Regions from separate parts of the Pseudoalteromonas sp. SR41-4 genome, predicted to be linked through region 4. Evidence: predicted binding sites of a transcription regulator. Region 4 holds the regulator's gene; each other region holds the start of a gene.

What was found. The regulator LexA, encoded in region 4, represses DNA repair genes until DNA is damaged. The targets are predictions, from matches to a motif close to TACTGTATNNNNATACAGTA.
Region 1: the regulator LexA is predicted to act here: its motif matches at 1,522-1,541, upstream of H5180_RS11065 (SulA-like leucine-rich domain-containing protein).
Region 2: the regulator LexA is predicted to act here: its motif matches at 6,197-6,216, upstream of ruvC (crossover junction endodeoxyribonuclease RuvC).
Region 3: the regulator LexA is predicted to act here: its motif matches at 1,351-1,370, upstream of H5180_RS21735 (LexA family transcriptional regulator).

The regions. Positions count from the first base shown of each region.
Region 1 covers NZ_JACJEI010000011.1:116,206-124,207, reverse strand. The annotation lists gene H5180_RS11070 (YchJ family protein) at 557-1,036, opposite strand; gene H5180_RS11065 (SulA-like leucine-rich domain-containing protein) at 1,077-1,511, opposite strand; gene H5180_RS11060 (hypothetical protein) at 2,172-2,537, shown strand; gene H5180_RS11055 (restriction endonuclease) at 2,634-5,345, shown strand; gene H5180_RS11050 (restriction endonuclease) at 5,405-6,331, shown strand; gene H5180_RS11045 (restriction endonuclease) at 6,334-6,864, shown strand; gene H5180_RS11040 (DUF6119 family protein) at 7,351-8,002, shown strand, end outside.
Region 2 covers NZ_JACJEI010000002.1:122,940-130,941, forward strand. The annotation lists gene carB (carbamoyl-phosphate synthase large subunit) at 1-381, shown strand, start outside; gene greA (transcription elongation factor GreA) at 431-907, shown strand; gene H5180_RS02190 (S66 peptidase family protein) at 1,036-2,082, shown strand; tRNA gene H5180_RS02195 (tRNA-Pro) at 2,134-2,210, opposite strand; gene H5180_RS02200 (arylesterase) at 2,317-2,937, opposite strand; gene H5180_RS02205 (ABC transporter ATP-binding protein) at 2,938-3,651, shown strand; gene H5180_RS02210 (ABC transporter permease) at 3,641-6,142, shown strand; gene ruvC (crossover junction endodeoxyribonuclease RuvC) at 6,265-6,789, shown strand; gene ruvA (Holliday junction branch migration protein RuvA) at 6,791-7,408, shown strand; gene ruvB (Holliday junction branch migration DNA helicase RuvB) at 7,416-8,002, shown strand, end outside.
Region 3 covers NZ_JACJEI010000043.1:9,781-17,782, reverse strand. The annotation lists gene H5180_RS21745 (hypothetical protein) at 302-832, shown strand; gene H5180_RS21740 (hypothetical protein) at 841-1,269, opposite strand; gene H5180_RS21735 (LexA family transcriptional regulator) at 1,380-1,811, shown strand; gene H5180_RS21730 (Y-family DNA polymerase) at 1,811-3,094, shown strand; gene H5180_RS21725 (hypothetical protein) at 3,129-3,680, shown strand; gene H5180_RS21720 (hypothetical protein) at 4,006-4,332, opposite strand; gene H5180_RS21715 (phosphoadenosine phosphosulfate reductase family protein) at 4,627-6,330, opposite strand; gene H5180_RS21710 (hypothetical protein) at 6,530-6,799, shown strand; gene H5180_RS21705 (hypothetical protein) at 6,867-7,202, shown strand; gene H5180_RS21700 (hypothetical protein) at 7,227-7,751, shown strand; gene H5180_RS21695 (RES family NAD+ phosphorylase) at 7,767-8,002, opposite strand, start outside.
Region 4 covers NZ_JACJEI010000007.1:110,273-118,274, reverse strand. The annotation lists gene H5180_RS07825 (cytochrome c oxidase subunit 3) at 1-818, opposite strand, end outside; gene H5180_RS23765 (DUF2909 family protein) at 1-43, shown strand, start outside; gene H5180_RS07820 (cytochrome c oxidase assembly protein) at 854-1,381, opposite strand; gene ctaD (cytochrome c oxidase subunit I) at 1,381-2,979, opposite strand; gene coxB (cytochrome c oxidase subunit II) at 2,979-4,121, opposite strand; gene lexA (transcriptional repressor LexA) at 4,543-5,160, opposite strand; gene H5180_RS07800 (hypothetical protein) at 5,235-6,029, opposite strand; gene H5180_RS07795 (PaaI family thioesterase) at 6,151-6,594, shown strand; gene H5180_RS07790 (hypothetical protein) at 6,591-6,971, opposite strand; gene H5180_RS07785 (hypothetical protein) at 7,139-7,855, shown strand; gene H5180_RS07780 (endonuclease) at 7,968-8,002, shown strand, end outside.

The DNA of each region.
Region 1 (8,002 bases), on a different contig from region 4:
TTATTTAACATTTGTTCCTTTATTGTTTTTTGATATGACTAGATCTTAGCATGCTACGGGGCTGGTTCTAACGCAGTATATATATGTTTTATGGATGAGTTAGTTGTTTATAGGTGTTGTTGTGAAGTACTAGAGCATGTTGACCTTTCAGAATTAAAATTTGTTTAATCTAGGAGTGATTTAATCATGACAAGAGGTTTGTAACCTAGTTGGATCGATAACTGCTACCGCGTTATTCTACTGGCGGAAGTAATCTGAGCTTCGGATAATAAATCCATCTCCAGCGGCTATTTTTCAATGTTAACTGCGTTAAATTTACTTGTAATAGGCATGCTATTGACGCGTAAATTCGCCTTATTTTCCCTGAAAATTTCGGCTGGAGAGTAAAAGTAATATTAGTGCTTTAAATCAATGCGTTAGAAAACACATTAACCAAAATTTAGGTTAAGCAACAAAGAGTTAATCGCACTTAGACAGACCACGTTGGGTCGCGATTTTTTTGAATTTATGATTATTTATAAAATACTTACGGTAAAAACTACACTCTAAGAAAGTGCTATACGCTGTGGCATTTTTTATATTTTTTACCGCTACCACACGGGCATTCATCATTGCGGCTAATTTTTATATCTGCAACAGGGAAGATATCACCATCGAGATAACGCCACTGCCCATCTTCTTTTATGAAGCTTGATTTTTCATGTAGTTGGCAAAACAAGTTTTGATAAAAATAGCTAACACAAAATTCAACACAACCAGTGTATTCTTGCTGGTCTGCACTGATCACGGCTAATTTTATAAAGCGGCAACTATTAGCAAAATCAGCAATTTCTTTGATTGGGTTTGCTGCTTGTTTTTCTTGTGCATAAGTTTGGTAAATATACTTAGCATTTTTTAAAGCATAAGCAACAAAGCGAGAGCGCATTAGTTGCTCTGGGCTTGTTGCTTGTATATTGCCTGAGTGCAATTTTTCACAGCAATCGCTATAGCTTTGTTCGCTGCCACATAAGCAAAGACTGTCAGTGAGTGAGGTCATAATTAAAATACGCTTTATTAAAAAACGGCATTTTAACAGCTTATTGTGCTAATGCTATCTCTGTAGCTTGTTGGGTTTTAGTAAAACAGTATAGTTTTGCACTCGCTTGGTCTAACTTTAATGACAGGTTAGCTATTTGATTGTCTTTCACAATGTCTGTCCAGGTGATCACCGCTGCAAAGTTACCGTTATGTAGTGCTGAATTTAGTACATACTCTAAATTAACCAGATGCTTTTGCCTAATCACTAATAGTTTACTGGTATCAATAGAACATGAATCAAGTAAAGCTTTACTTGGTACGTGATCCGGTGCAATCAGTAACGTCCATGCGTTTTTATTATTGTAATGGTGTAACACCTTTAGAAGTTCAAAAGTTGCAGAGATCTCATCTTCTATCTGAATCAAATTTACTGATGCGCTTAAATTATCTTGTTGATAGCTTTTAACTGTTCTGATGGTAATTGGCTGTAACATAAGTTTCACTCACTGGTTGTTTATACAGTACTTATATACAGTAGTTTATACAGTGTTCGTGTGCAAGTGTTTTTTGCTATCTTTTTGAACGATTTTTAAATTTATTGTTCTTTTGCACGTTGCTCTGGAATTGTTTATCACACATCTGGAATAGAGAGTTATGTGTGGCAAGGGCTGTAGGTGTGGTAATTTAGTTCCCTATTTGGGTTTTTCTCATAAAGGGTGGAATTCGCGTGTTGAGTTACAAACAGGCTGAACTTGAAAAAATTAAACCCACAAGCTCTAAATCGATAATATATCTTTTTTTGTATTTAATACAGCATATATAGTGATCGACACTTATTCAGGATGTTGCAAATTTAGTACTCAGAATTTTTAAGGCAAGTTTGAGCGATAACCGGACATTGTGAATTGCTAAATATCGTAGTTAATTGATTGGTCAAACTGCTTTTTTCTTATATATTTATGAAAATGACCGGCGCGCGCATATTGTTTTATTTAACTCTACTTTATAGTTTAGAAAACTTAGTCATAGTAATACCTTAGGTAATTTGTTAAAAGTAGATAAATAAGCGTTAAGTCAGCAAAAATCTGCGATGAGCGCATTATTAAATTTTAGTGGTCTTTCTAGTCTGACCAACATCATAAAAAGGAGAGTTTATGAACTTAAATGCCCTGAATGAAATAGTTGATAACCAAGTAGAAGTTTTAGAATCATCTGCACAAGATAATGGCGCTGATGAAAATACGGTTGTTGGTATTGCTAAATACGCTATCGGTAATGGATACGACAAGCTATCCAGTAATCAAAAGTATCATTTTGATAATTGCATCCGCCATTTAATTGAGGATGTTCAATGCTCCGGCTATAACCATGAGTTTGAAGAAGCTCCGAGAGAGTGCCAAAATATCTTAGATGACGATGATCTAGTGGAGTATTATCAAAATGACGGAAAATACTGTGAAAGCTGTGAAGGGCAAGCTTCCGCAGATGCTCACTCCAAAGAGTCATTTTTTCGTGACTAAGGTTGTCACTAACAAACAAAGGCAGCGGACGCCAAAAAGCGGTGCTTGCTGCTTTGGGCACTATATTTTTTAAGGCATATTAAATATGGACATGAAATGTTAAAAGAAATTGTAATTTGGCCTACAGAAGAGAATAAAGGCCATGAAAGAGGCGCGTTTTTTGAAAAACTCGCGAACACCATATTTACTACACAAAGGTACAAAGTTTCTGGTAATATTCAGTTTACTGGTAGAGAGTTTGACCTTCATTGTGAGCACATGGATCGTTCTAATGAACGGTGCTTGGTAGAGTGCAAAGCTAAACAAAGCCTCAGCAGTGACGAAATTAAAAAATTTGTATTTAGCGCTAGTTTTGACAAGTTTGATTTCGGGTATTTTTTATATACGCGAAGCTTTGAACGACAAGTTGGTGGGTTAATTAAAGAAATTCAAGCTGACGATAGATATAAAAATCTTTATTTCTGGAACGCTGAAAAAGTAATCGAACTACTTGTTGCTTCTGGTTCAGTAGCCGATTTTGTTCTAAATGAAAAGACACTTAATGTTTCTAAAGTAATCCTTCTTTACAGTTACAAAGGTATTTACTGGGTTCCAATTCTATCTTCCGGAACCGTTCCTACACACTTTTCTGTTTTACACGGGAATGACTTATCTGGGCTTGAAGACGATGCCTTGGTTCACGAAATTCAAGATTATATCGACGAAATACAATCTCTCGAAGTTTACCAGCCGAGACCCCTGTCGAATGAAAAAAATGAAATCGTTTCTAGGAACCTTGAAATTCCAGATATGGAAACTGTAACTGAAATTCAAAGTTCAGATAGTTGGGATGATTATAAGCCTGCATCATTAAAATACTTTGTTGGTAGAAAGAGGCAAAAAGACAAGATATTTGGGTTTTTAAATGACGTAAAAAATGATGAGATAGGTAAACGTGTATTTTATATAGATGGGAAGTCGGGCTGGGGGAAAAGCTCCTTAATGAGTGATTTGAGAGAGCGTTGCAGAAATCAACATTATAGGAAAAAATATTTGAGTTCAGTTATTGATTCAAGAAGTGCAAATTCAAATAATTTTCTTCCGCTAGCATATGAATTAATTATTAATAAAGCTGTAAAAGAGAAATTTATACCAGAAAAATACTCAGATATAAAAATCCCATCTGCTTTTGATATTCTTGGCGATAAACTTTCTCAAGAATTAGCTGAGTGGTTGGAAAATGAATCAAGGGTATTGGTATTGATTTTTGACCAGTTTGAAGATGTTTTTAGAAAAGAAGGGGTGTTCAAAAGCTTTTATAAGTTTCTTTTGGATATTAATAACCTAAAGTCAAATATCATTTTAGGTTTCTCATGGAAATCTGAAGTTAATATACCGATAGAAAATGAAGCTTATCATTTATGGCAGCAATCGCGAGATCATGCATTTAAAATAACGCTTGATGAGTTTGACTCGTCTGAGAGTAAGTCAATAATCAAACAGCTTGAAAAGGATATCTCAGAAAAGTTTGATATAGACTTTGTAAGAAAGGTTGTTGATAACTCTCAAGGATATCCTTGGTTAGTTAAAAAACTCTGCATTCATATTAAGAAGAAAGTTACACAAGGTCTTAAGGTTGATGATTTATATGAACAAGATTTCCACGTTGAAAGCCTCTTTCAATCGGACTTAGAAGAGCTGAGTACGGATGAAGTTAAAGCTTTGCGCTTTATCGCAAAGCGTGCATTTGATGATCAAGCACTTGATATAACTGAGCTTGATGAGGTAGTAAAGAGCGAAACCGTTCAGCATTTGATACACAAACGTTTTGTAATTAAAAGTGGTACTAAGTATAACATTTATTGGGACATATTTAGAGATTATCTTGTGCAAGATAAAATCCCCCCTATTGGAGAGACGTATTTAATAAGGCAACCCGTAAATTCGGTTTATGAAGCATTTCTAGCATTTGCTCATGGAGAAAACCTTAGCATTGAAGAGTTTATGGATAAGAATACAAGTTCAGGCGCAGAGGGGGCGGCTTTAAATAAGCTAAGAGAGCTGCGAAGTATAGGGCTAGTCAATTATAAAGAAGGAATATATTCAGTAAGGGTCGATAATTCTGATATCAACAAAAACTATTTCCAAGACTATATTCACGATAAATTGGAGAAACACTCATTTACGCTTGAATTAAGAAAGATTCAAGGCCGTGAAATTAATTTATCAGATCTTTCGAATATTATTGACACTAAAATTCAATCAACAAAATTTGCAAACAAAACACTTGAAGCATATGGTCAGACATTTTTAAGCTGGTTAGATTTTGCTGATGTTGAGATACCGAATGTAAGTGCAGCAATGATGAGGCGGGCAAAAAATGCTCTGTCATATACTCCCCAGATGCATCCCTCTGATCTGGAAGAATTCGTTGTTTCTGTTAATAATAACTATGTTTTAAACAAGTCTAAAAGGGAACAGAAGTTACTATACGATTCAAAATCGCTTGGTTTACTTATATATTCTACTGATTCATTAACACTTACTGATTTTGGAGAAAAAGCACAGCGTAGTACTGCTATAGAGAGAAAGATTATTATTGCCAACTGCGCTAAAAAAATGGAAAAAATTAGCGTTGCTTATGATGCTTTAGCTCAAGATCCAAGTATAAAATCTAGAAGCTTTAAAAATCATATTAGTAGCATACTTGATGGTCTCAATAGTCAAGTTTATCGGAATAAGACGTCAAGAGCGCTATATCTTTGGGCGATGTACATTATTGAGACTGAAAATGAATATAACAAAGCAATTCAAGTGACAGGTGCATGATCGCTGCGTTATGCCCTTTGAGCGGCTCACAGATATTATTCGAAATATATGAGTGAAGAATGAAAAGAATTGGAATTTTGAATAGCTTTTCTTATGAAGCAGACGAGCTAAAAAATGCACTCAAGCATATCTCTGAAATTGAAGGGTATGAAATCGAAACAATTGAAGACTTTCAACTTCAAGAGACCATCTCGGGAGCTATTTGGGGATTAATCAATCTATGTGATGTGTTGATTGCTTTCGTGAATCATAAAAATGATAGCCTCTATTATCAAATAGGGCTTGCACATGGGGCCAGAAAGCCTGTAGTTATCGTTACCGACCACGAATACTCTCTACCTCCAGAGATCCGAGGGCAGCGTATTTTAAGTACATCTCAACGTAGCCTTTTTAATAACAATTTTATGTTTCAACTCAAAGAAGCTATCGAAGATGCGACTAGAAAAAAATCTGGTTATCTCGGTCCTAGAAGTGAGCAAAAGCAATATTCTGTATCTCTGGACTTTAGCTCGTCTAGGAATTTTCGTGATTTGTTTGCCGCGGAGGGTTCTAGAAGAGGCCGATTGTTTGAGAGGTGGTTTGCAGAGATCGCGGCGGGCATCGAAGGCTGGGAAGTTATTGAGTCTGATAGCAGAAGAGATCGGGGGTTTGATCTTGTAATTTGGAACTCACAAGAAGACTCAGAGCTGTCCATTTTAGGAAATCCAATAGCAGTAGAAATTAAAGCTATTGGATCAATGAATAGCTCAATGCTCCATCAGTTCCTCCATATGAGTAAAAAGTCAGGAATTAAAGGGCTTATTCTAGCAACTACTGGATTAAATGATAAAAGGACTAAAAATTTACTTAATAGGTTTCGTGTTGAAGAGGGTATCAACGCTATCGCGTTGGATCGAGACGATCTTATAAACGTAAGAAATCCTAGTGACTTACTATTTCTCGTGAAATCAAAAGTTAGAGAGCTCCTTTACGGTCAGGAGTTCTAGAGATGTTTGATATTAATCATTTTAGAGCCTTAATTACTCAAGTTGATGCAGCGACCACAAATCAGCAGAAAGGTCAGTCCTTCGAGCTTTTGTCGATATATATGTTTGAACACCTAGATGGTGTGGATGTTACTGAGCATGATATTCGGATGCCTTCTGAAGAAATAGACATAGTACTTTGGAACGCTCAAACTGAAGAAATATTACGCCCATGGGATTCAATCATACTGGTTGAATGTAAAAATTGGAGTGCTACAGTTGGCGCCCCAGTATTAGATAACTTCGTAAACAAAGTAAGAAGGCGTGCACTAACTACTGGAATTTTTGTAGCAGCCAACGGAGTTACTGGCGGTTTTGTGAGAGGTGATGGCACCGATCCTGGGGCAGTAGGGATTTTAACTAGCGCCTTGCAAGATGGAATAAGAGTTATTGTTATCACAATGGATGATATTCGCGCTTTAACTTCTCTTGATGATATTAGGGCACTAATAAAGAAGCGATATTGCGGGCTGTATGTTCACAAAGTGCTTTAGGCTGTAGCGCCAAATGAATCTGAGGTTATATACCAAAATTTTAAAACTGTGGCCAAAATTAGTTGACCACTACAGAAGCAGTTGGAAAAATATTCAAATTAATTGACACTGAAAACCAATGTTTAGTTTTACTTGGAAAAAAGTTTTTCTTTACTCCAATAAGGGAAGAAGTAGAGCGGATTTTTAGTGAATACATCTATCGTGTTTGCTTATAATAAAGCGTTACCAATGTCCGCAAATGGCACTTTGACGAAGTTCGGCTTAGAGCGAGATATAGTCATTAACCTAGTAAGAATAAGAGGAAACTTTTCTTATATATAAGTTACAGAAAGCATAATGTTTATAGCTGGTAATAACTTACACTATTTGCTATTTATATGAGTTCACAAAATAAGGACGTTTTCGCGCTAAATTAGGGAAAGTACCCTCTGGTAAAGTTGTGATGCTTCCTATCAAATTTCGAGTTTTACATTAGAGGGATCTAAATTGAGTGTTGAAAAACCATATGTAAGCCTTAAAGCTTTTTTATCAAAACCTGATACTGAATACGATGATCTTGAAAACTTCCTATCTTCTGGAAATTATCAAAACTTCGAATTAAGTGGTAGTGAAAACTTATCTGGTCGGTTATATGTAAAAGCTACAGAAGAAAAACAACCTACTTGGACACCATTTATTAATTCTGGTATTACTGGAAATTTGGAATTATCAAATAGGTCAAGCTCGGCGGTTTTACTAATAGAAGTTAATGACCGAGTCGTGGCGTATACATTTGGCTATGGACGATTTATGTTGGATCAAGATCGTTTTTTACCTGACTTTGGCATAAGAACAGCTCTAAATACTTTGAGGCACGATAGTTTAAAGAGTGTTGATATTTTTACTGTGGATCGTTCTGCTGTTCAAAAAAGAACGCAAGCAGTTAGAAGCTCTTCTGTAGATGTCTTTGGTATTGATGTCTCTAAAGATATATTGAGAGCAGTAACAGGTAATGCCAAAGAGGGGATTTCATTTCAATCCATTTCAGGTGGTGACTATGTGTATTCATTTAGTGCGTACATTGAGTTTGAAGATTTAATTGAAACATCTCAATCTTTGATTTCTTATTACACAGAAGAATCCTACAAGGAGCAATTCT
Region 2 (8,002 bases), on a different contig from region 4:
TCTGTGCGTAATAGCGATAAGCCACGTATTGTTGAACTAGCTAAAACCATGACAGACCTAGGTTTTGAACTAGATGCAACAGGTGGCACAGCCGCTGCACTTGAAGATGCTGGTATTGCAGTACGTCGTGTAAACAAAGTATTTGAAGGTCGCCCGCACATTCTTGATAGAATCAAAAATGGCGAGTATAGCTATATCGTTAATACTACCGAAGGTCGCCAAGCGATCGAAGATTCGAAGGTGTTACGTCGTGGTGCATTGCAACACAAAACTAACTATACAACGACCTTGAATGCGGCATTTGCTAACTGTACTGCTAACCAAGCAGACGACCGCAGCAAAGTGACGTCAGTTCAAGAACTACACCTGCGATTGAACTAAGGAAATGTGCCAAGGCCGTTTATCGGCCTTGGGATTAAGTGAGAAAAGTATGCAAACAATTCCGATGACAGTTCGTGGCGCAGATTTAATGCGCAAAGAACTTAACGAATTAAAAACAGTTACCCGTCCAAAAATTGTATCTGATATTGCAGTTGCACGTGAACATGGTGACTTAAAAGAAAACGCTGAATATCACGCAGCGCGTGAGCAACAGGGTTTTTGCGAAGGCCGTATTCAAGAAATTGAAGCTAAGCTTTCAAATGTACAAATCATTGATGTGACTAAACTACCAAATACGGGTAAAGTTATTTTTGGTACCACAGTAACAATCGTTAATGTTGAGACTGATGCTGAAGTTAAATACCAAATTGTTGGTGATGATGAAGCAAGTATTAAAGATAACCGTATTTCGGTTAATTCACCGATTGCCCGTGGTTTAATTGGTAAACAAGCAGATGATGCTGTGATCATTAAAACCCCGAAAGGCGACGTGGAATACGAAATCATTGAGGTTGAGTACATTTAATTACTTTACTCATTTTCACGTTTTTAAAAACCGATGCTTGCATCGGTTTTTTTATGCCATAAACAATCTCGACATTTCTTAATAAATTGGGTACGTTAAGCTAACATATTGATAATTTGCAGATGTTGATGACAGCTATTACTTTTCCTGACGCATTAAAAAACGGCGATAAAATTGCCATTTGCGCATTTTCATCCGGTGTTGAGAGCATCTTTCACCCACGCCTGGAACGCGTACTTTCTGGCTTAACACGCCGTGGCTACCAAGTAGTCGAAGGTAAATGCTTAAGACAACAAAGTAGCCCAGCAAAACAACGCGCTGATGAGCTAATGGCATTCTTACTTGATGACAGCATTGCCGCAATTATGCCGCCGTGGGGTGGTGAGCTTGCCATGGAAGTACTGCCATATCTGGATTTTAATGCAATTAAAAAAGCGCGGCCTAAATGGCTCGTTGGATTTTCTGACATTAGTACACTCGCTTGTACTTTAACGGCCAAATGTGGATGGACCACATTACATTGTACTAACCTAATGCAATTGCACCCAAGCGAGGAAGATACTCACTGCTTACAAGTATTTAAAACGCTTGAATTAGCCGCAGGCGGTGAGTTTACACAAACACCGGCACAATTTTATCAAAGTGATGCGATTAATTATGCCCAGACACCCGACGCACTATTTTCACTCACGCAACCGAGCCAATGGCGCTGCTTAAATGTCAAAGATAATCGCGAAGTGGAACTATCTGGGCGGTTATTTGGCGGGTGTTTAGATACGCTCGGTTTATTACTTGCGTCACCATTTTTAGCCTTGGATGAATTTAAAAAGCAATATGCATCGCATGGACTGGTTTTATATTTAGAAAATGCTGAACTTCACCCCAGTGCATTAGCACGGTTTTTAATAGCACTTAAATTGAATAATGTTTTTAGCGATATTAATGGGTTGATTATCGGAAGAAGTGGGGTGATCAGCGCCCCTGAGCAAACTATAGATTACTACCAAGCACTTACGCTAGCGCTCGGCGAATGTTTATTCCCAGTGATCATCGATGCTGATATCGGACATATCGCACCCAATTTATGTTTAGTGAATGGTGCAAGAGTAAGAATGCTCGCGAAGCTTGAAAATACAGTGGTGTGTAAAGCGCAAATAACAACGTATTTTGGATGATTTATTTAAAACCTGAGCGGAGATTGATTTTTATAGGGTTTGGCAGTTAAATGGTCGGTATGGAGAGATTCGAACTCTCGACCCCTGCCACCCCATGACAGTGCGCTACCAAGCTGCGCTACATACCGACGTTGCAAGCAATAGTACGTATATTTTTTCAAAAATCAATAAGCTTTTGTTTGTTTGAACATTTATTACACGTACTGAGTGAAATAAATCATTTTATGAGGATGTTTAGTTATTTATCCAGTCATTGATCGATTTATACATCACATCTCGTAGTATAGGTTGAGCAGTTTTGTTAGGGTGTATGTTGTCGTTTTGCATCAGGCTATTATCAGCAGCGACATTCAAGATAAAAAATGGCATTAAATGGCTGTTTGTGGCACCAGCAACCTCAGCAAAACTAGCGGTAAATAATCCGGTATAACGTGGCCCATAGTTAGGCGGGATGTGTACTTCCATAATCGCTACTTTGGCATCAGCTTGTTTGCTCTTGCTCACTAAACTGGCTAGGTTTTCTTTTAGGCGTTTAATTGGAAAGCCACGCAGGCCGTCGTTACCACCAAGCTCTATAAGTACATGGCTCGGTTGAAACTCATTAAGTAGGGCGTCTAAACGACGCAGTGCGCCACCGGTGGTTTCGCCACTGATACTGGCATTGATAAGTTGGATTGGTGCTTGCTCGTTGTCGTACTTATCTTGTAACAGTTTAACCCAGCCTTGCTCTTGTTTTAAGCCGTAGGCGGCGCTTAAACTATCACCTAAAATTAAAATTGTGTTGTCAGCTGCCGCACTAAGTGGTTTGATTACTAATAGTAAAACGAAAATAAAACGTAGGATTGAATACATCATATGTCAGCGCTATCTCAATTAAATATCATTCAGGTTAAAGGTCTTTCTAAAACGGTTAATACCCTTGAAGGGGATTTGCCCATCCTCAGTGACATCACCTTTAATGTCAAGTCTGGAGACTCAGTTGCTGTAGTTGGTACCTCAGGTTCAGGTAAATCAACTTTATTAAGTTTGCTCGCAGGGCTTGACCAATCGACTCAGGGATCAATTTATTTAGATGGTGAGCCGCTGCATGAACTTGATGAAGAAGCGCGTGCGGCATTAAGAGCTGCAAAAGTCGGTTTTGTATTTCAATCATTTATGTTGGTACAGAGTTTAACAGCACTTGAGAATGTGATGTTACCGGCAGAGCTTGCTGGTGAAAAAAATGCCAAGCAACAAGCACTCGATCTACTGGAAAAAGTAGGTTTAAGTCATCGAATTGAGCATTATCCGTCGCAATTGTCTGGTGGTGAACAGCAGCGTGTAGCGATTGCTCGTGCATTTATTGGCACACCAAAGATTTTATTCGCTGATGAGCCATCAGCAAATCTTGATAGCAAAAATGGTAAGTTAATTGAGTCACTGTTATTCGAGCTTAATCAGCTTCATGGCACGACGTTGATTTTAGTCACACATGACGAGGCGTTAGCAGCAAAGTGCCAGCATGTGTTACAAATTGAAGCGGGTCAATTAGTTAAAAATACCAATGAGGCTGTGGCGAATGTGGGTTAAATTAGCATTAAAATTATTTAGCCGTGAATTTCGCCGTGGTGAACTCACGGTGATTTGTGCGGCCATAGCGTTGGCAGTATTAACAGTATTAACGCTTTCTATGGTGACTGATCGCATAGGGCAAAGCATAGCGCAAAAAAGCAGTGCCTTTATTGCCGCTGATCGCGTGCTGGCAAGCAACCATGAATTACCCGGTGAATATTTAACAACAGCAGGCGAATACAACTTACAAACCGCACAGCTCACTTACTTTGATACTATGCTGTTTGCTAATGACGAAATGCAATTAAGCTCAGTAAAAGCGGTGTCGGAGCATTACCCACTTAAGGGCGAACTAAAAGTTAAAAGCAGCTTAACCGGCGAGGTTGATGTGGCCACGCAAGGGCCAACTGTTGGTAATGTGTGGTTTAGTGAATCGGTATTTTATGCACTAAATGTAAAAGTAGGTGATACGGTTGAGCTAGGCGCTGCGCAATTTAATATTGAAAAAGTATTGGTGGAAGAGCCAGATGCGCCATTTAATATTTTTTCAAGTAGTCGTCGTGTGTTGTTAAATAACCAAGATGTAGAAAAAACTGAAGTGATCCAGCCGGGCAGCCGTGTTTTTTACCGCCAGTTGTATGCAGGGGATGAGAGTAACCTTACTGACTTTTATAGCTGGTTAAAACCACAAATGAAAGAAAATCAGCAATGGTATGGTGTTAAAGACAGACAATCGCCGATTGCAAATAGCTTAAACCGCGCTGAAAGCTTTTTATTATTAGCGGGGTTATTGGGTATTATTTTAGCGGCGGTGGCGATTGCCGTGTCTGCAAAGCGTTATTGCGAACGCCAATATGACCCAGTTGCGATGATGAAAACCTTAGGTGGTAGCCGATCGACAATTCGCAAAATTTACTTACTGCATTTATCACTGGTGTGTGCTTTGTCGGTCATACTTGGCTTAGCCATTGGCTATGGTTTACAAGAGATAGCCACTAGTTATTTAGCTAAATCAATGAACAATACTCTTCCTGCAGCGGGTATAAAACCGTGGTTTGTGGCGATTAGTACTGGCGTTATCTGTGCGGTGATGTTTTCAATCAAGCCGTTATTAGATTTATTTGATATTCCACCGCTTAGGGTATTACGCCGTAACTTAGGCGATAAGCTATTAGTAAGTAAAGTGCATTTAGCGATGTCGGGCTTAACGGTCTTTTTATTAATGTGGTTGTTTAGTAATAACCTTAAAATTACCGCTATTTTGTTTGTCTCTACTTTAATTTTGATTGCAATACTGTTTGTATTATCGCGGTTAATTTTTGGCAGCGGACGTAAACTAGGATTGCGCCCGGGGAATAGTTGGTCATTAGCGATTGCTTCGTTGCAAAAACGTGCCAATGCTAATGCGGTACAGTTGATCAGTTTTTCGTTGGCAATAAAGCTATTGTTATTTTTAGTGGTGCTGAAAAACGATATGATCGCAGATTGGCAATCGCAACTTCCAAGCGACGCGCCGAATGCTTTTTTAGTCAATATAACCGAAACTGAATTGCCAGACGTAACAAGCTTTTTAGAGCAAAAAAATATTCAAGTATCTGAGTTTTACCCGACTATTCGTGGTCGCGTAAACGCTGTTAACGGTGAATTAGTTGCTCGCGAAGTCTCATTGCAAGACAACGAGAAGAAAGACGAAGAAGCACGCGCAGGTATTGGTCGAGAGCTAAATCTTACATGGTTAGAGCAAGTCCCTGTGCAAAATGAGATCATAGACGGGCAGTGGTTTGGCGACAATGCCACCGCTGAAGCATCGATCGAAGAATCTATGCTAGAACGCTTAGATGTGAAACTGGGTGATACGCTAACATTTTTGATTGGCGCCCAGTCATTTGATGCCAAAATCACCAGTGTTCGTAAAGTTAATTGGGCTACTTTGAAGCCTAATTTCTTTATTATATTAAGCCCTGATGTATTGGCTGATTTTCCTGCGACGTATATTTCATCGGTGCGTATCGAAGCCGATCAAAAACGCAATTTTAGTGAGCTACTACGTGCCTACCCGACAATCAACGCCATCGACGTTGACAGCTTTGTCAAACAAATACGCTCTACTATTTCGCAAGTGTCATTAGCAATTGGATTTGTACTGGCGATAGTGGTGATGTGTGGTGGCTTGGTTTTAATTTCGCAAGTGCAAGCAAGCCTTGGTGAACGGATGCAGGAAATTGTCATATTGCGTACCTTAGGCGCCAAAGGGCGGCTAATAAAAAATGCCACTTTATATGAGTTTTTATTGTTGGGCAGCGCTGCTGGTTTTGTCGCTGCGCTGGTCAGTGATGTGGCTTTATTAATAGTGCAACGTGAGATGTTTGATTTAGCTGGTAAGTTACACCCACACATTTGGTTAATAGGGCCATTAGTGGGTGGTGTGTTTGTGGCGTCACTGGGCTACTTTATGATAGCTAGAACCATGCGTAAAAATACCCAAGGGTTACTGCGCTCTTTAGCCTAAAAGGTTAGCGATTGAACAAGCCCGTTTTTACGGGCTTTTTTTATGCCAATAATGCACTGGTAATTTATACAGTGCTCTGGCATTATTAGCGTACTTAACTATTTACACTGATTGGGCAAGTATTGGCTATTATTTTAGGGATTGATCCTGGCTCACGATTAACCGGTTATGGGGTGATTGCCCATCAAGGTGCTAAATTTACTTATTTAGGAAGCGGTTGTATAAAACTGGCCGATCACGAGTTTCCTATTCGATTAAAAATGATTTATCAGGGGATCAGTCAACTAATCGAACAATTCTCTCCCGATCATTTTGCCATTGAAAAAGTATTTATGGCGCATAATCCTGATTCAGCTCTTAAATTAGGCCAAGCCAGAGGTGCTGCAATTGTTGGTGCGGCAATGGCTGAGTTACCGGTGTTTGAATACTCGGCGCGGCAAATTAAACAAGCGGTGGTAGGGCACGGTGGTGCCGATAAATCGCAAGTGCAGCATATGGTTAAAAATATTTTAAAATTACCAGGCACACCGCAAGCGGATGCAGCCGATGCATTAGCCATTGCGATATGCCATGCTCATTCCGATCAAAATTTAATAAAACTAGCGGGCAGTGCCAGTAAAACCGTTAGAGGACGATTAAGGAAATAACATGATAGGTCGCTTAAATGGCATCTTAGTAGAAAAACAACCGCCAGAAATTTTGCTTGAAGTAAGCGGTGTTGGTTACGAAGTTAACATGCCGATGACGTGTTTTTATGATTTACCAAACATTGGCGAAAATGCCATTGTGTATACTCATTTTGTAGTAAGAGAAGACGCCCAGTTATTATTTGGCTTTAATAATAAAATTGAGCGAGCATTATTTAGAGAGCTATTAAAAGCCAATGGCGTTGGGCCAAAGCTCGGATTAGCAATACTTTCAGGGATGTCGGCTAAGCAATTTGTTAGCTGTGTGAATAACGAAGATGCCACCAGTTTAGTGAAACTGCCAGGTGTAGGTAAAAAAACCGCAGAGCGCCTGGTACTTGAAATGAAAGACCGATTAAAAGATTGGGGTAATGACTTATTCACGCCATTTAGTGATAATGCAGTTATAGAGCCCGCCTCTGACGCACTTATTGCTAATAATGCGGCAGATGATGCAATCTCTGCGTTAGTGTCATTAGGTTATAAATTGGCGCAAGCACAAAAAACAGTAAAATCAGTGGCCAAGCCTGGTATGTCTACAGAGGTTCTGATCAAAGAATCTCTAAAATCAATGTTGTGAGTAAACCATGATTGAAGCGGATCGTTTAATAGATGCGACTGAACAAAGTAATGAAGATGTAGTCGATCGCGCGATTAGACCAAAACTATTAGCCGATTATACTGGTCAGCCCCATGTTAAACAGCAAATGGAAATATTTATAGAAGCTGCACGTAGTCGGGGTGAAGCGCTTGATCATTTATTAATATTTGGTCCGCCGGGTTTGGGGAAAACCACACTAGCAAACATTGTTGCCAATGAGCTGAATGTCAGTATTAAAACAACCTCGGGCCCAGTGCTTGAAAAAGCCGGTGATTTAGCCGCACTACTGACCAATTTAGAAGAAGGCGATGTACTTTTTATTGATGAAATACATAGGCTAAGCCCGCAAGTTGAAGAAATACTCTATCCTGCAATGGAAGATTATCAACTCGATTTAATGATTGGTGAAGGGCCCGCAGCTCGTTCCATTAAGCTCGATTTACCCGCTTTTACCTTAATTGGCGCAACCACTCGCGCAGGCTCGTTAACCTCACCACTTAGAGACCGTTTTGGTATTGTGCAGCGTTTAGAGTTTTATTCGGTGGCAGATTTATCGACTATAGTGGGGCGTTC
Region 3 (8,002 bases), on a different contig from region 4:
TTTAGAGGTGGGGGGTGGGGAGACTTGTTTTTACTTTAGTTTCAACTGTTTTTTTATCCACATTTGCTAATGCCAAGCCTATTTTAATAAGATATCAAAACTACGCCAAATCAAGAGCTTACCTTAAAGAGTTCAATCAACAAAGTTGCAACTTCAATAGTATAAAGAAAACGAATGATTTTTGAATGATCGTTGGTGTTATCGCCCTTATTTACAAGGGCACTATTCATGCGCTCTAAATTTTAATTTTTTTTATATAACTTGTGATAATAGCCTTTTATTTTTTGTGAGAGCGCATTAGATGGATAATCATAAATTAGAGCGTCAAGAGGATATGCTTAAGCGAGCTGCTGCGCTGGCTATATTTGCCGCTATTGCTTTGGGCGCTTATATGGCATCCCCTTTAAACACTACTACTGACATACCAACTTTGAAATTTGGTGTGAATGATGTAATTAAACATAAATTAATAGAGTTAAGTCCAATTAATGTTGAAAAGAACACTGCATACTTTACGATTAATTGCAGAAATTTTGACATAGGTACACATAGCTATTTTGTAACATCTAAAGGCTCATCAAGGCATGATGAAGTGGCCATGCTTAATTGCCCAAGCGAAATGCACTATCTGGACTGCCCAGATTTTACAGTTTACTACAAAGCAAACTTGGCTCATGTTGATGTAATTAAGGGATATAGAGAGCAATATTCGGCTCAAACAGTTAAGAATTGTGCCATTAATGCTATTTTATATGCCCCTACTAGAATACGCCCTTTGGATGCTAACACGCAAAAAGAGAGCGAAAACAAGGCAAGCTGGGATGATGTGTGATCAGCGGGTTAAGTTTTTTGATTTAAATAATCATAAATACTCACATCCATATGTGGGCTGGCTTTTATGCGCTTAGCTATTGTGGTGTTTTTCTTTGACCACCTTGAAAGCGCAGTCATAAAGTTTATTTTACGAGAGCCATATTTATTAGTAAATGGCGCCTCGAACGAATTTTTATAACGATTAATACCAAACTCACTTTGTAGTTGGTTGAATTCGGTCTCCGTAAATGAAGCGATGTTTAAAACATTCTCGTCTTTAAACCGGGTTAAACACCAGCCTTCTTGGAGTTGTACTATTGAGCTATGTAACAACTCAGCCTTACAGCTAAAATTGTCACTAAGGAGTATTAGCCCATACGCCTCATGAGCTATCAATGAAAATTCTACATGAGCTATTTTAGTAGAGTAGACACCATAGGATTTTGGTATTCGCATAACGCCTCAATTAGCTAGAATAATTAATCAAAGTGTAACGTAAAAACAAAGCTTGCATGTATTAATTGTTGGCCATAAAATAACTGTATATTCAACCAGTGGTTTTGTGTATGCAGCCAACGCCTATCATCAAGTCTCTCAACGTATTTTCACTTTCTGAATTTAAACCCTCAGCAGGCTTTCCAAACCCAGCGGAAGATTGTTTAACTCAACCTATTAGTCTTGATATGCTGTTAATGGCGCGGCCGAACAGTTCATTTCTGTTTAAAGTCGCTGGCGATAGCATGGTTCCAGACATTCAGGATGGGGCAATCATTATCGTCGATAAATCTCTAAAGGCCACTTCCGGTAAAGTCGTTCTTGCAACACTTGATAACGAGTTTGTTGTTAAGCGTTTAAAGTTAGAGCCCGAAAACAACAGGGCTATATTTCAAAGCTCGAATACAGAGTACGAGCCAATCGTGGTCGAATTTGATGATGAGAATAATTGGGATGAAAATGTTATATGGGGCGTTGTCACTAGCGCTATAAGCATTTTTTGATGTGGGTTCTCTGTGATATTAACGCTGCATATGTTTCATTTATTCAGCTATTTAATCCGCAATACGATATTAATACCACGCCGCTTGGTGTGTTAAGTTCAAACCAAGGCAATGTTATAGCGCGAAATCAACCCATGAAAGCGCTAGGTGTAAAAATGGGTGAGCCCCACTTTAGAATCAAAGAATTAATTCAAAACAGCAATGGTCATGTGTGGGGCAGTAATTTTACTTTGTTTGGAGATATGAGCAATCGTTTTCACACAGAACTAGAAGAATTACTATTTGACTGCCACCGCTACTCAATTGATGAAAGCTTTGGCCGTATTGACACGGCCATGGCACCAAATCCTAAATCATACGCTTTACATATTAAAAATACGTTAGCTAAGAACTTGGGCATTGGTGTGGGTGTCGGTGTCGCGCACACAAAAACACTTGCTAAACTTGCTTCTCATGCAGCTAAACTTAATGCATGGAAAGCCAAAACCAATAGTGTAGCTGTGCTCGATACCCCTGAAAAGGTTGATTGGGTACTTAAAAGAGTCAAAGCAAGCGATATATGGGGAGTCGGTTCAAAAACGGCGGGAAAGCTTACTTTGCTGGGTGTTAATACCGGTTTGGAATTAAAAAATTTTAATGTTGTAGAGGCGAAACAAAAGTTTGGTGTCGTTTTATCACGTACTATACAAGAGCTCAACGGTATAAATGCAGTGCAGCTAAAGGATCTTAACGAAGGCCGTGATAGCATTTGTGTTTCTAGAAGCATGGGTAAGCTTGTTACAGATTTAAATGAGCTTAAAAGTGCGCTGTCTTCACACGTTTCTACTGGAGCGGGTAAATTACGGCGGTTTGAGTTGTTCACCAATAGCATGACAATATTTGTTTCAACGGATGTGTTTAGGCTGTCTCAGCCACAGTTACGTAAAAGCATTGAAGTGAAGTTGCCTTTTCATTGCGCAGATTCGGACGTATTAATTAGATACGCAATGTTTGCTTTAGAAAAGATTTACCAGGAGGGCTATCAGTTCAAAAAAGTTGGCGTTATCTTCAATCAGTTATTATCAAAGAATGACAATATTCAACTAAATTTGTTTAATGATTCTGGTGATTTCACCGTTAATAAAATGACTACGGTAAGTGATGAAATAAATAGTAAGTTTGGCAACAATGTCATTAGGTTTGGCGTGCAGGGTTTCAAGCAAAGTTGGAAGCCAAGAGACGACCTGGCACCAAATAGCTACACAACCAACTTCAATGAATTACCGGTAGCACTTGCTAAGTAATAGTAAGTGTCGAATTGGCTGCAGGAGAATACCAATGTTACTAAAGCTTTTGAAAGAATTATTTGAAAATCGGCCAACTGATGGTGAGCATGTTGAAGAAATTAACTCAAAAGAAGAGGTCCTATCACTGCCTGAACCCATACGTATTAATGAACGGTTATATGAGCACTTTTCAATGCTTACAATGCACGATGGTCAACTACCCTTGTATTTATACCACGGTGGTGCGCATAAACCTGGTAAACCAGTAAAAGGGACGTTGTGGCTTAGTGATAATCAACTTGATGCTAAGAGATATGCTAACTTTGGTTGCAGCAACATACCGAATCATGAACCGATTGTTTTTAAAACTCAACCAAGCACAACCCTAAAAATGCTAAGTTTTCCGGGGAACCACGTTGAAATATTATTTAAAATTTATGGTAGGGCATGGTCACACTCTGAATTTCATAAAGACCTTGTTCAAATCCAGAATGCTGGAAAAATTGATTTTGATGGTTTTTATAGACCCAAAACTCATGAATATTTTGTACTAAATGTAGAAGATAGTTTGCACTTTCTTGAGGAAGAATGCATTACAGATTAAAATGTCACCTTTGGCTTTGGCGCTTTATTTGTCTTCGCAGGCCGCGCCAGAGCCACCCTAAGTATTTCCAAAACTGAATGATATAGATATTTCCCCAATACGTTTAATCTTCTATAAGTACTCACCATTCACATTAAAGCAAATGTTTTGAACGGTATCACAGAGCTTTGGGTGCCTGTACCTCGTACTTCAATGTTAAGTTGATTCCCTTTAAAAATCTGAAATATTCCAGCAACTAGAAAAGTACCGCCAGTTGCTGAAACCGCAGTTGTACCGGCATTATGTTCACTGAGCTTAAAATTAGGTGCAACAGTTACTCCTACATCTAATCCTCACTAAACGGTAATGGAAGGGCGCAAGTTAATATATCAGGTCTATCACTAGATATTTTCTTAGAAGCCCACTGAATTGAACCGTCTTTTCCACGGACCTTGAGATACCGTCCTGAAATTTGATCGTTATCCTCAGTATCAAACATGCCTTTTACTATCACGCTAATGACCGATCGAATGTCTGATTGTGAAGTGACGTTCATAAGCCATTGCGCGGTCGGTAATCCGGTACCTGAAAGCCCAATCTCGAATTTAAAATAATTAGATGCTTGGTTCTTCTCATGAAGATCTTCGCTAAGTTGATTTAATTGCGTACCCATAAAAATTACTCCTCGTTATATGTGCTTCTTCAAGTCTAACTCAATGTACAACGGTAAATTTAAAGTGCAGACCAAGGAAGTGTAATGTAGAGCTACTATTACTATCATAATGCAACCTCGGTTTTCCTTCACCTTTAGGTTGCTCCCTTAACAGTCGCTTCACTGGTCTGTTTTTAAGTACCATAAATTACACTTAAGAGCCATATTCCCATGCAATATAATATTTCAACTCTAAAAGTCAAACCCTGCATAAAACCCCCTCATACAAGGGTGAGAACTCTGCAGTGCACTGCTTTAAAATAAACATAACTGAGGTTTATCATCGTTTTGACTGGGCAATGAATCCACATCATTTACTTTTGTTGGGAATTGCAAGTAATAGTCCTCAGCTTTAATACTATTTGCGGTTAAATAATTTACCAGTTGAGCTATTTTACACTGGTTATGAAGCCGGTAAAGCTGACTTTGAGGCATCTGTATAACACCAAGGTTTATCATATCCTTTAATATTATAGTTGGGCAGACTCCAGTTTTAAGTGCATTATTATCTAAATATAATGGAAAAATTTCCTCAACATATTCCCAAGCTTTCCCGTTCTCTCCAATAGTGAACTTCTTTACGTTATCAAAAGGTAGCGTTAAAAAAGAGTCATAAGCACTGGATACGCGATGAGGGCTTTGGAGTAAGTTTTCCTCCTCATCAGTAACCAAACCTACTGCGCCGATATTATCGATTGCGTCTGCAATATCAAAGTAGCGCTCACTGTCACCGATCGCTGCTGCTTTAGGTTCAACATACTCAGTTTTAGGTATACCGTAACGATTACCCAATGTGTGCACATCATGCCAAGCTTTGATTGCCTGACCAGGCCAATTTTCACCACCTTCTCTTGCAAAGTAAAATTGAATTGCAACAATGCTAGGGTAATCTATCAGCTGAAACTTAGGGTCTTCGCCTGCTTCCTCCGCTCTTTCAATTTCTAGTGCATCTAATGTTAATGTGAATTGCAGCAATTTCATACGGTATTCAATTGAGTAGTCATTAAAAGAGAGTTTAATAAATTTATTGTTTAGTAATTTCTTACTATATCTAGCACGAGTTAGCTCTAAATCATTAAGAGTATTAAACATATAATTTCTCAACTCTAAAATTCCTGACATATACCCGTATTGTTTATTAGAGGTTTGAATTTGATTTTTTAAGCTTAAATCTTCTTTAACAAGACTACACAAAGTACAGCCAAATCTGGACGAACACGGCTTATTATTTACAGTTGAGTTACCTACAAGTAGATCACAAGTTCCCGAATTTCCTGCGCTATAATGCATTCTTAAATTAGCCGTTAGATCTTCACCAAAAGATTCAACATCACCATTTTCAATTTTATTAATAAGCTGCCAAACATCATTTATCGTCCAATCTTTTATCGGCGCAAGTTTGTAGCCCATATCTGTTAATGTAACTACGTCAATTGTTTCATTTCGTAGGTCAAGCGCTACCGCTCGTGCTTTGGATTCCGAGGAGCGGGAGCCTGACAGATTTAATATTTTATCTGTTTGATACTTAGATTTCAGTTGCTTAGTAAAATCGATTAAGGGGGTTATTTTCCAATCTGATGTGCATTGCCGTCTGCCAACCTGATTATTCATTGTTCTTAACAAAAGGCCGCGACCGATATACTGAACGAGAGGCCTTGATTGCGTCTTAGGCTGTATAAAAGTTGATACAATTGGTAAGTTGAACTCTTCCCCGTACGACTCTAAAGCTAAATGACAATCTTTTAGAAAATCCATTATTTCAAAATTGTCTATTGTTGTATCAACCGTAGTAACATGTAGTGGCCCAACATTAGGATTAACCAACACCGCCTGCTTTAGCGCTTCCGCAGCACAGTGCGCTACACAAAAGGAGTCCTTGCCGCTTATACCTACTTGGGGTACGTAGCCCCTCAAATACAAATCTCTTAATGTAGAAATTGTTTTACTAACTTTGGACATTTTATTATGCACCCTAATAATAATTTTTATCCAAGTTAGCATCTATCATAAATTGCGCTACTCATTCAAAATTAAGGTAACTAAAAGTTATACAAAACCAAAACAAGCAATTAATAATTAACGTTGTTACCGCTTTTTAAAGTGTAGGAAAAACACTAGATAAGCTACACTGTGTAAAAAAACAGTTAACGGTGGTTTTATGTCATTTGATGATGGATTAAAGTCAGGCAATTACTCTAAAAACCCCTACAGTGAAGATAGTGCGGAGTTTGATAGTTTTGAAAGAGGATGCACTCAAGCACTTAAAAGAGGTATATTAAATATAGACAGGTTACGAGCAGACGTTGACTACTACAGTAGTAATAGACCAGCGTTTATTGATATGTCTGAGTTAAAAGGCTCTAAAGTCATTGATGGAAATAATTTAGAGCCGCTTTCAAATAGCTATGCGCGTGCTAAAGGTTATTGAATATGCTTGTTTACTCTAATTAGTTTTTTATATAGCTTAGATTTTCACGCAAACAATGGATAAATTCGTGACTATTTACGGAAAGAAAAAGTCAAATGTTGATGTACGTGTCCCAACCCGAGCCGAACTAAAGCGAATAGGGCTTTCAACAGGCGTTGTGTTATGTGTGTTTGTTGTCAATAAAACAGACACAGATGAATATTTAGCTTTCTCTGAGCCAATGGGCAGTGAGTATAAACGAGGGTGGGGTAGTACCCCCGAAGCAGCTCAAGTGTATTCAAATCCCAAAAATGCATTGAGCGCTATAACTGGTTACGATAAAGGGGTTATTGAAAGATGCCCTTTGTTTGAGCATAAGAAACAAATTTTTGTTTGGCCAATGCCTGATGAAGCTTTTGAGTAGTTAACTTTAAAAGGAACTTTTAGTATGACAGTAACTAAATGCAATTTAACCATTGATGATATTTTTGGTGAGGGCGCTGTTGATGCCCCGAAATATTTAGCGCCAGAATCCAGGGCAAGAAACTTAGCTTTGTTTTCTTCGTTCCCTGAGCGATTAGCAAGAACTAGAATAGAAAAATTCAATTTTTACTCTGTACAAGAAATTCCCATATGCTCCAAATATAAGCCACCAACTAAGTTAAGGTTCATCAAAACAGATCAGAAATTTTGTGGCTCTAAACTGGTGACCATAAGCGTTGGTATAAAAAAGCTAATAGCGTTTAATGAAGAGCACTTTTTGAGCTTGCACGCCGAACGATACGATAAAGTTAAAAATGCAATTGCTAACGGTGAAATTGATATGCCAATGGTTTATTTATCAGAAGAAAAATTGCCGTATGTTGGTGACGGTAGGCATCGTATTATTGCGTTACATAAATTCGACTTTTCATCAGTGGAGGTAATGGTACCTGCCGATAAGGTAGATACCATAAAGAAGTGTTTCTTATAATCAATAATTTATTTACTACAGCTTAGTAGCTAGACGATTTGGGTAAACAAAGTCAGAACAGTCAATGCATTTAATTTTACTTGCATCGGAATGTTGGGGATTGATAATAAAGTTATATTCTTCTGGACATAGACTTGACGGCACTTGGAGTACAGCAGCCTCTTCGGACATTAAATAGTCACTCCCAATTGACTGAGTATCCGCAGCATACGGGTATGCGTTCCAACCCGCAGGAAGCTCACCCTCAACCA
Region 4 (8,002 bases):
TACCAAGCTGCGGCTTGAAACGCAAAATGTTTATCTGGGCTAAAGTGGCCCTTTAAAATGCGGATCAGCATGACTAATAATAAAATAGTTCCTAAGGTCACATGCATGCCATGAAAGCCGGTTAGTAAAAAGAAAGTATTGCCATATACGCCAGCATCTAAGGTCAGTCCTAAATCCTGATAAGCATGCATATACTCTACGACTTGCAGCCCTAAAAAACAGACCCCTAATACGATTGTCAGTGCCATAAATACTTTTAATGGCCCACGCTTATTGTTCTCCATGCCTACATGAGCAAAATGTAAGGTAACCGACGAGGTTAGTAATATTAATGTGTTGATCAGCGGCAATCCCTGCCAACCCATAGCCTGTGTCGTACCACCACCGGGTGTAGTAACTAATGGCCAGATTGCTTCAAAAGTAGGCCACAGTACCTCATTGGTCATGGCATTATTTCCGGCGCCGCCAAGCCAAGGCACAGAGATCATCCGGGCATAAAAAAGGGCACCGAAAAAAGCCATAAAAAACATTACTTCAGAGAAAATAAACCAGCTCATGCCTTGACGAAACGAGCGATCCATTTGCGCTGAATATAAGCCTTGATCAGACTCTTCAATGACATTTTTAAACCAGCGAAATAGCATAAACAGCAACACACCAATTCCTGCGTAAAGCACATAATGGCCAGCACCACCGCCGCTGCTTGCTTGCATTACGGTAAGACCTGCACCAACAGCAATAAAAAACATCGCAAATGCGCCAACTATTGGCCACGGACTTTGCGCGGGAACATAATATTTTTCGTAATTTTTATCCATTTTGTTTGCTCCTAATTAGCTATTAGCTTGGCAACCTAATTACTAGCCACTATCTGCCCGCTAATATCAAACACGGTATAAGACAAAGTTAACTCTTCAACATCTTCAGGTAATTGCGTATCAACATAAAAAAGCAGTTTAAATTCCACTTCTTCACCTGCTTTCAAAGGTTGTTGATCGAAACAAAAGCAAGCCATTTTATGCAAATACTTAGCTGCTTTGCCTGGAGACACCGACGGTACCGCTTGCATAACTTTATCTTCATTACTGGTATTTTTTGCTCTAAACAGCACTTCGCGCATAGCTCCGGGCTTTACTACCACACTATACTCATGTGATTGCACCTCAAATGGCGCTCCACTTTGCGCATGAGTTGTGAAGCTTACGTCGATTTCTCGTGCCTCATTAACACTCGTACTTTGCTTTGCTTGCTCTAACGAAGGCTTACCATTAAGGCCTGTTACATCACAAAAAACGTCGTACAACGGCACCAAAGCAAACGCAAAAGCGAACATGCCAAGACATATTAAAACTAAGCGCTTAAGCAGTGGTGCATGACTCATTACTTAATCTCCGGTGGCGTTTCAAAAGTATGATAAGGCGCAGGCGATGCCACCTCCCATTCCAAACCCTCAGCACCATCCCACACTTTGGCGGGCACTTTATCGCCGCCTCGTGCACACTTAAATACTACAACCACAAATAACAATTGTGATAAACCAAAAGCAAAGCCACCAATACTAATAATCGCGTTAAAGTCTGCAAATTGCAGTGCGTAGTCAGGAATCCGGCGCGGCATACCGGCCAAACCAACAAAGTGCATAGGGAAAAACAATACATTCACGCTCACTAAAGACAACCAAAAATGCCATTTAGCCAAGGTGATATTGAACATATTTCCCGTCCATTTTGGCAGCCAATAATACGCCCCGGCCATAATTGAAAATATCGCCCCAGTCACTAACACATAATGAAAATGCGCCACCACAAAATAAGTATCATGGTATTGAAAATCAGCAGGAGTAATCGCCAGCATCAACCCAGAGAAACCACCTAAAGTGAATAACACAATAAACGCAATACTAAATAACATAGGCACTTCAAAACTAATCGAACCACGCCACATGGTGGCTACCCAGTTAAATACTTTGACCCCAGTTGGCACCGATATCAGCATAGTTGCATACATAAAAAATAATTCGCCAGCGACAGGCATACCTGTGGTAAACATATGATGCGCCCAAACTATAAAGCTAAGTAAAGCAATCGAAGATGTGGCATATACCATAGAGGCATAACCAAATAATTTTTTACGTGAAAAGGTCGGCACTATAGTCGAGATAATGCCAAAGGCTGGCAGAATCATAATGTACACTTCAGGGTGACCAAAAAACCAAAATATGTGCTGGAACATCACCGGATCACCGCCCCCAGCAGCATCAAAAAAGCTGGTTGCAAAATACTTATCAGTCAATACCATAGTCACAGCACCGGCCAATACCGGCATCACAGCAATCAATAAAAAAGCGGTGATAAGCCATGTCCACACAAACAGCGGCAGCTTCATCCAAGTCATACCTGGCGCACGTAAATTAACGATAGTTACAATCACATTGATTGCGCCCATAATTGAGCTAATACCCATGATGTGAATAGCAAAAACAAATAATGCGGTATTATCGTTACTGTAAGTTGTTGACAGTGGTGCATAAAAAGTCCAGCCAAATGCCGGGCCACCACCTGGCATAAACAGGGATGCCAGTAAAATAATAAAAGCAAAAGGTAAAATCCAAAAGCTCCAATTATTCATCCGTGGTAATGCCATATCTGGTGCGCCAATCATGAGTGGTACCATCCAGTTAGCCAATCCTGTAAAGGCCGGCATAACGGCACCAAATACCATGATCAAGCCATGTACTGTGGTCATTTGATTGAAAAAGTGAGGCTCTACTAACTGTAAGCCAGGTTGAAATAACTCTGCGCGGATCACCATCGCCATGGCGCCACCAATTAAAAACATCGTCAACGAAAAAATTAAATATAAGCTACCGATATCTTTATGGTTAGTAGTATAAAGCCAGCGTTTAAAACCTTTCGCAGGATGATGATGTCCATCATGGTGTGCAGCTTGATCATGTTGTTGCTCTGTTACGCTACTCATTATTTAGCCTCCGAAGTTGCATCAATCGCGGCTTGTATCTGACTCGGTTGAATTACATCCCCAGTGTCATTGCCCCATGCATTACGCTTATAGGTGATCACAGCTGCTAGCTGCTTGATTGATAACTGCTTGTCAAATGCTTGCATAGCGGTACCTGGGCGACCATGAAGCACTACATCAATATGATCTTTAATATCTCCTAATACTACCGGACTGCCTTTGAGCGCCGGGAAAACCCCCGGTAAGCCCATACCTGTTGGTTGGTGACACGCAGCGCAACTGGCCATATAGACTTGCTCGCCGAGTGTCATTAATTCTTCTTTTGGTAATGTTTGATCTAATAATGCAGCATCAGCAATTGCAGCGTTTGCTTTTGCCTGCTTAGCTTCGCTCAGCCAGTTTGCAAATGCTTGCTCAGATTTAGCTTCAACCACCACAGGCATAAAGCCATGATCCTTTCCGCATAGTTCTGCACATTGCCCTCGATAAATGCCCTCTTCATTAATTCTGGTCCAAGTTTCATTGATAAACCCAGGGTTAGCATCTTTTTTCACTGCAAAATCAGGCACCCACCAAGAATGAATAACGTCGTCTGAGGTCATTAAAAATCGTACTTTTTGATTAATTGGCAACACCAAAGGTTTATCAACTTCAAGCAGGTAATTAGGGTTTTTATTTGCAAGATTAGTTATTTCATCTTGAGGTGTAGCAAGCATTGAATAAAACTCAACATCTTCACCCATGTACTCATAATGCCATTTCCATTGAGAACCAGTAATTTTAATCGTGAGATCAGCTTTACTAGCATCTTCCATTGCAATCAAAGTTTTTGTCGCAGGAATTGCCATACCAATTAAAATCACAAACGGGATTGCCGTCCAAAGGATTTCAACTTTAGTACTTTCATGAAATTGGGCTGGTTTTGCCCCTTTAGATTTACGGTGGTGGATCAGTGCCCAAAACATGACGGCGAACACGATGACCCCAATCACACAACATATAATAAATATTGTCATGTGCAGCTGATAAACATCATTACTTATATCTGTTACGCCCTTACGCATATTAAACTGGCTATTAGCCAATACTTGCTGCGGTAGAACAAACAATATAAGCCACAAGGTAGAGCTCAATTTACCCATGTGACGGCTCCTTTAAATGCTATTGCAAAACGCAAAGCGAAAAGGCGGCACAGCTTTATTCGCGCCAATTCGTTATTTTTTATTGTTACTGAATATTAACGCAACCCTAAATTATGCTATTGAGCAAAATTGTTAGACTTTTAAAGTAGCTGTTAACACAGTGTATTAACCAATTAGTTAAAAAATGAACAATTAGCAAGTTTTAAGAGCAATTAAATTCTTTTTTGGTGCATAAATAACAGCTAAAAATCAGCGCGTTATTTTGTAATTAGGGATAATATTAGAGGGCTAAAAGTAGCTGACAAGTAGATTTGATAGGGCTTAGGACGCTATAGCTAAGTATAAAATCTAGCCATTAAAGCGGTAAAAAATTAAATGCACCAAACTTCACCAATTTGGTGCAAAATACAGATCAAAAAATTTACATCCAATCAGCGTTGCGGATCACCCCAACAGCTAACCCTTCAATATTGAAAGATTCATGTTCAAGATCCACTTCAATCGGTGAAAATTCATCGTTTTCAGCATGTAAAAAAACTTTTTTACCTGCTTTTTCAAGGCGTTTTACTGTTACATCGTCATCAACACGGGCAACCACCACTTGGCCATTTTCAGCAACTTGAGTGCTGTGTACTGCCAATAAATCGCCATCCATAATACCAATGTCTTTCATACTCATGCCTTGCACACGCAGTAAAAAATCAGCAGCCGGTTTAAACAAGAGTGGATCTATTTTGCAATGACTTTCAACATGCTGCTCTGCCAAAATAGGCTCACCAGCGGCAACTCTGCCTATTAGAGGTAAACCAAGTTGTTCCGGCTCATCCTCTTCAACTAACTGAATACCTCGACTAGCACCGGGCTTCATTTTAATAACGCCCTTTTTCGCTAATGCCTTTAAATGTTCTTCCGCTGCATTAGCACTTTTAAAACCTAACGTTTGCGCAATCTCAGCACGGGTTGGCGGCATACCGGTATCTTTAATAAAAACTTTAATAAGTTCGAGAATTTGAGCTTGGCGATTCGTTAATGGGCGCATACAACTGGTTTTCCATACAGTACATTTAACTGTGAGTATATACAGTTATCTGAAAATCGCAAATATAAATTGGCTTAAAATCGCGCCGTTAATAACAAGCTCATACTATTTAAACCACTTCCAGAATCAAGCGCAGATCCAAGACCAAACTTTAATGCTACATGTTGATTAAACCAATATTGCGTTTGCAGTTCATAGTTGTCTTTTAGATTTTTCTGATTCCGAATATTGGCAACGACTCCCACTGACCATGCTTGATTTACATAATAAACCGCCTGCCCCTGCACATAACGATAACGCCCTGCCAATTGCTTTAGCTCTAAATCCCAACCTTGATTGCTAACTATATTTGTCCAACGAACATAAGGTGCATAAGTCCATTCAACCGCGACTCTTTCATTATCTTTGCCAAACCACATATCATGGCGCTCTAAGCGACTGTAATATACATTGAACCCTAGTTGTAACTGTTCATTCATTTGCTTACCAACAGCGGCACTCACTAAATAATCAGTATTTTGCCAATAGCTATTATCCTCACAGAGGCGCTGCGCGCTGGCACTAATAACTAATCCTGCGGGACCATAGATGGCAGCATCGGCATTTAAATAGCTAAAATCATCATTAGCAAACCCACCAATAGCATAATTATTGACTTGATTTAAATACGCTTTTAGCTCGTATGGACCAGTCAAAGATTCAAGATCTTGCGCAAAATATCGGTATCGTGCGCCTAAAAAAGATTCATCTAAACCAGCTAAATCGGTAAAACCAATATCGAGTTGATGTTGGGTACTAGCAACAGCCTGCGGCTGAGCAACAAGGCTCATCAATAATATTGCACCACATCCAAATACCTTTACTTTCATCCTTAAGATCCATTAACAGTTAGATAATATAGGTACATTTTATCTATTTTTATGATCTTAACTGTAGGAAAATGTTTAAAAGTGTAGACTGATTTAGTAAATAACTTAGTGAGGTAGACAGATGAGTATTTGGTATCAACCGATCACCCTAGCACAATGTAAGCAACTTGATGACGGCATAAGTGGTCAAGGCACATTGATGAAAACCATGGGCATTGAAATAAGTGAAATAGGCGATGATTATTTAGTAGCAACGATGCCCGCGATCCCAGCTCATCATAACCCTATGGGTATGGTGCATGGCGGCGCAAATGTTGTACTTGCAGAAACGGTGGCGAGTTATGCTGCAAACTTTGCTGTTGATTTTACAAAGTTTTATTGTGTTGGCCAGGAGATCAATGCCAATCATCTAAAAGCATCACGTAATGGTTTATTAACCGCGATAGCAACACCACTACACTTAGGCAAGCGTACATCCGTATGGGAAATAAAAATCACCAATAGTCGTGGAGAACTGTGCTGCGTATCAAGAATGACCGCAGCAATTGTAGAGCGAAAAGGCTAACTTGAAAGTGGATAAATTGTAATTTCAATACCTGCGCCAATAGCAGAAATACGCAATAAAGTATCGGCACTGAGCGCTTGATTAAAGCATTTTGGCGAAGTGCCTGATTCAAAGCCAATATCAAAGGTGCGCTTTGAGCATGATAACCACTGCTTTAATGCATTGCGTGAGCAAGATTCAATTAACTCACATAAGTGGTTAATCGCTTTATCTGGTGAGATAACGTCTTCATTAGACTCAATACGTGCTAGTTGACGGTACTCATCTTTATCGTAATGCAAAACCACAGCACTTTTTTTTAAGTCTGCAACTAACAAACTAATATCTTGCTTTGATTCAAGCTCTAGATCTACATTTAAAAATTGAATTTCCGACATTGTTTCATTTTTACCCTGCGTTAATAACAACGCAAACTTTAACCTAATTTTGCGTATATACCAAATCTAGAGTAGCTAGTTTTATTTTGTTGATGCGACAATTTGCCACATTGGCAAACTCAATATAATTTATAGAATACCGCACTAATAACAAACAGGTAGTCACTATGGATAAACGCATTTTTAAACATGCGCGTAAGTTTCACAAATGGTTAGGTTACTTATTAGCGCTACAAATTTTTGCATGGTTACTCGGTGGTTTAATTATGAGTGCTATACCGCTTGAAAAAGTTCACGGTAAACATTTAGCTGCGCGGCAATTAAATAACCCATTCAAACAAGCTGATTATCTAGCCTCAGTTGATAATATCGTTGCACAAATTACTCAGCCAAGACAAATTAGTTATAGTCACTTTTTAACAATCCCTACCATTATTGTGAGCAACAGTAACGGTGAGTACAGCTTTAACGGAGTTACTGGCAGTCCTTTGGTAGCACCGAGTAAAGCGCAAATTATTGCCAATGCCCAAGCTCATCTATTAATTAATGCGCAAGTAACAGACGCGATCAAACTAGCTAAAGGTACTCGCGAAGTTGGCTTTAAAGAAAATATTTGGCAAGTAAATTTTGACGATACGTTTAACACCACACTATATTTATCCGCTGATAGTGGCCAAGTTATTACTGTTCGCAGCACAATTTGGCGAATTTTCGATTTTTTCTGGATGTTACACATAATGGACTATGATCAACGTGAAGATTTTAATAACCCATTATTAATTAGTTTTGCAGCCAGTAGCATATTGTTTTGTTTAACTGGCTTTATTTTATTACTACAGAATATCCGTTTTAGAAAACGTACTTCCCGTCGCCCAAGTAGCTAACCTTACCTTGTAGATGAGTTGAAATTCCCACTACATCACACAGTTAAGCGATTTACTTTTTGAATAATCGCTCTAAACTAGCGCTTCCTGTAGTTCACTAAAGTGATTGGATATGCCGCATTTAATTATTGCGCTGGTATTGTGTTG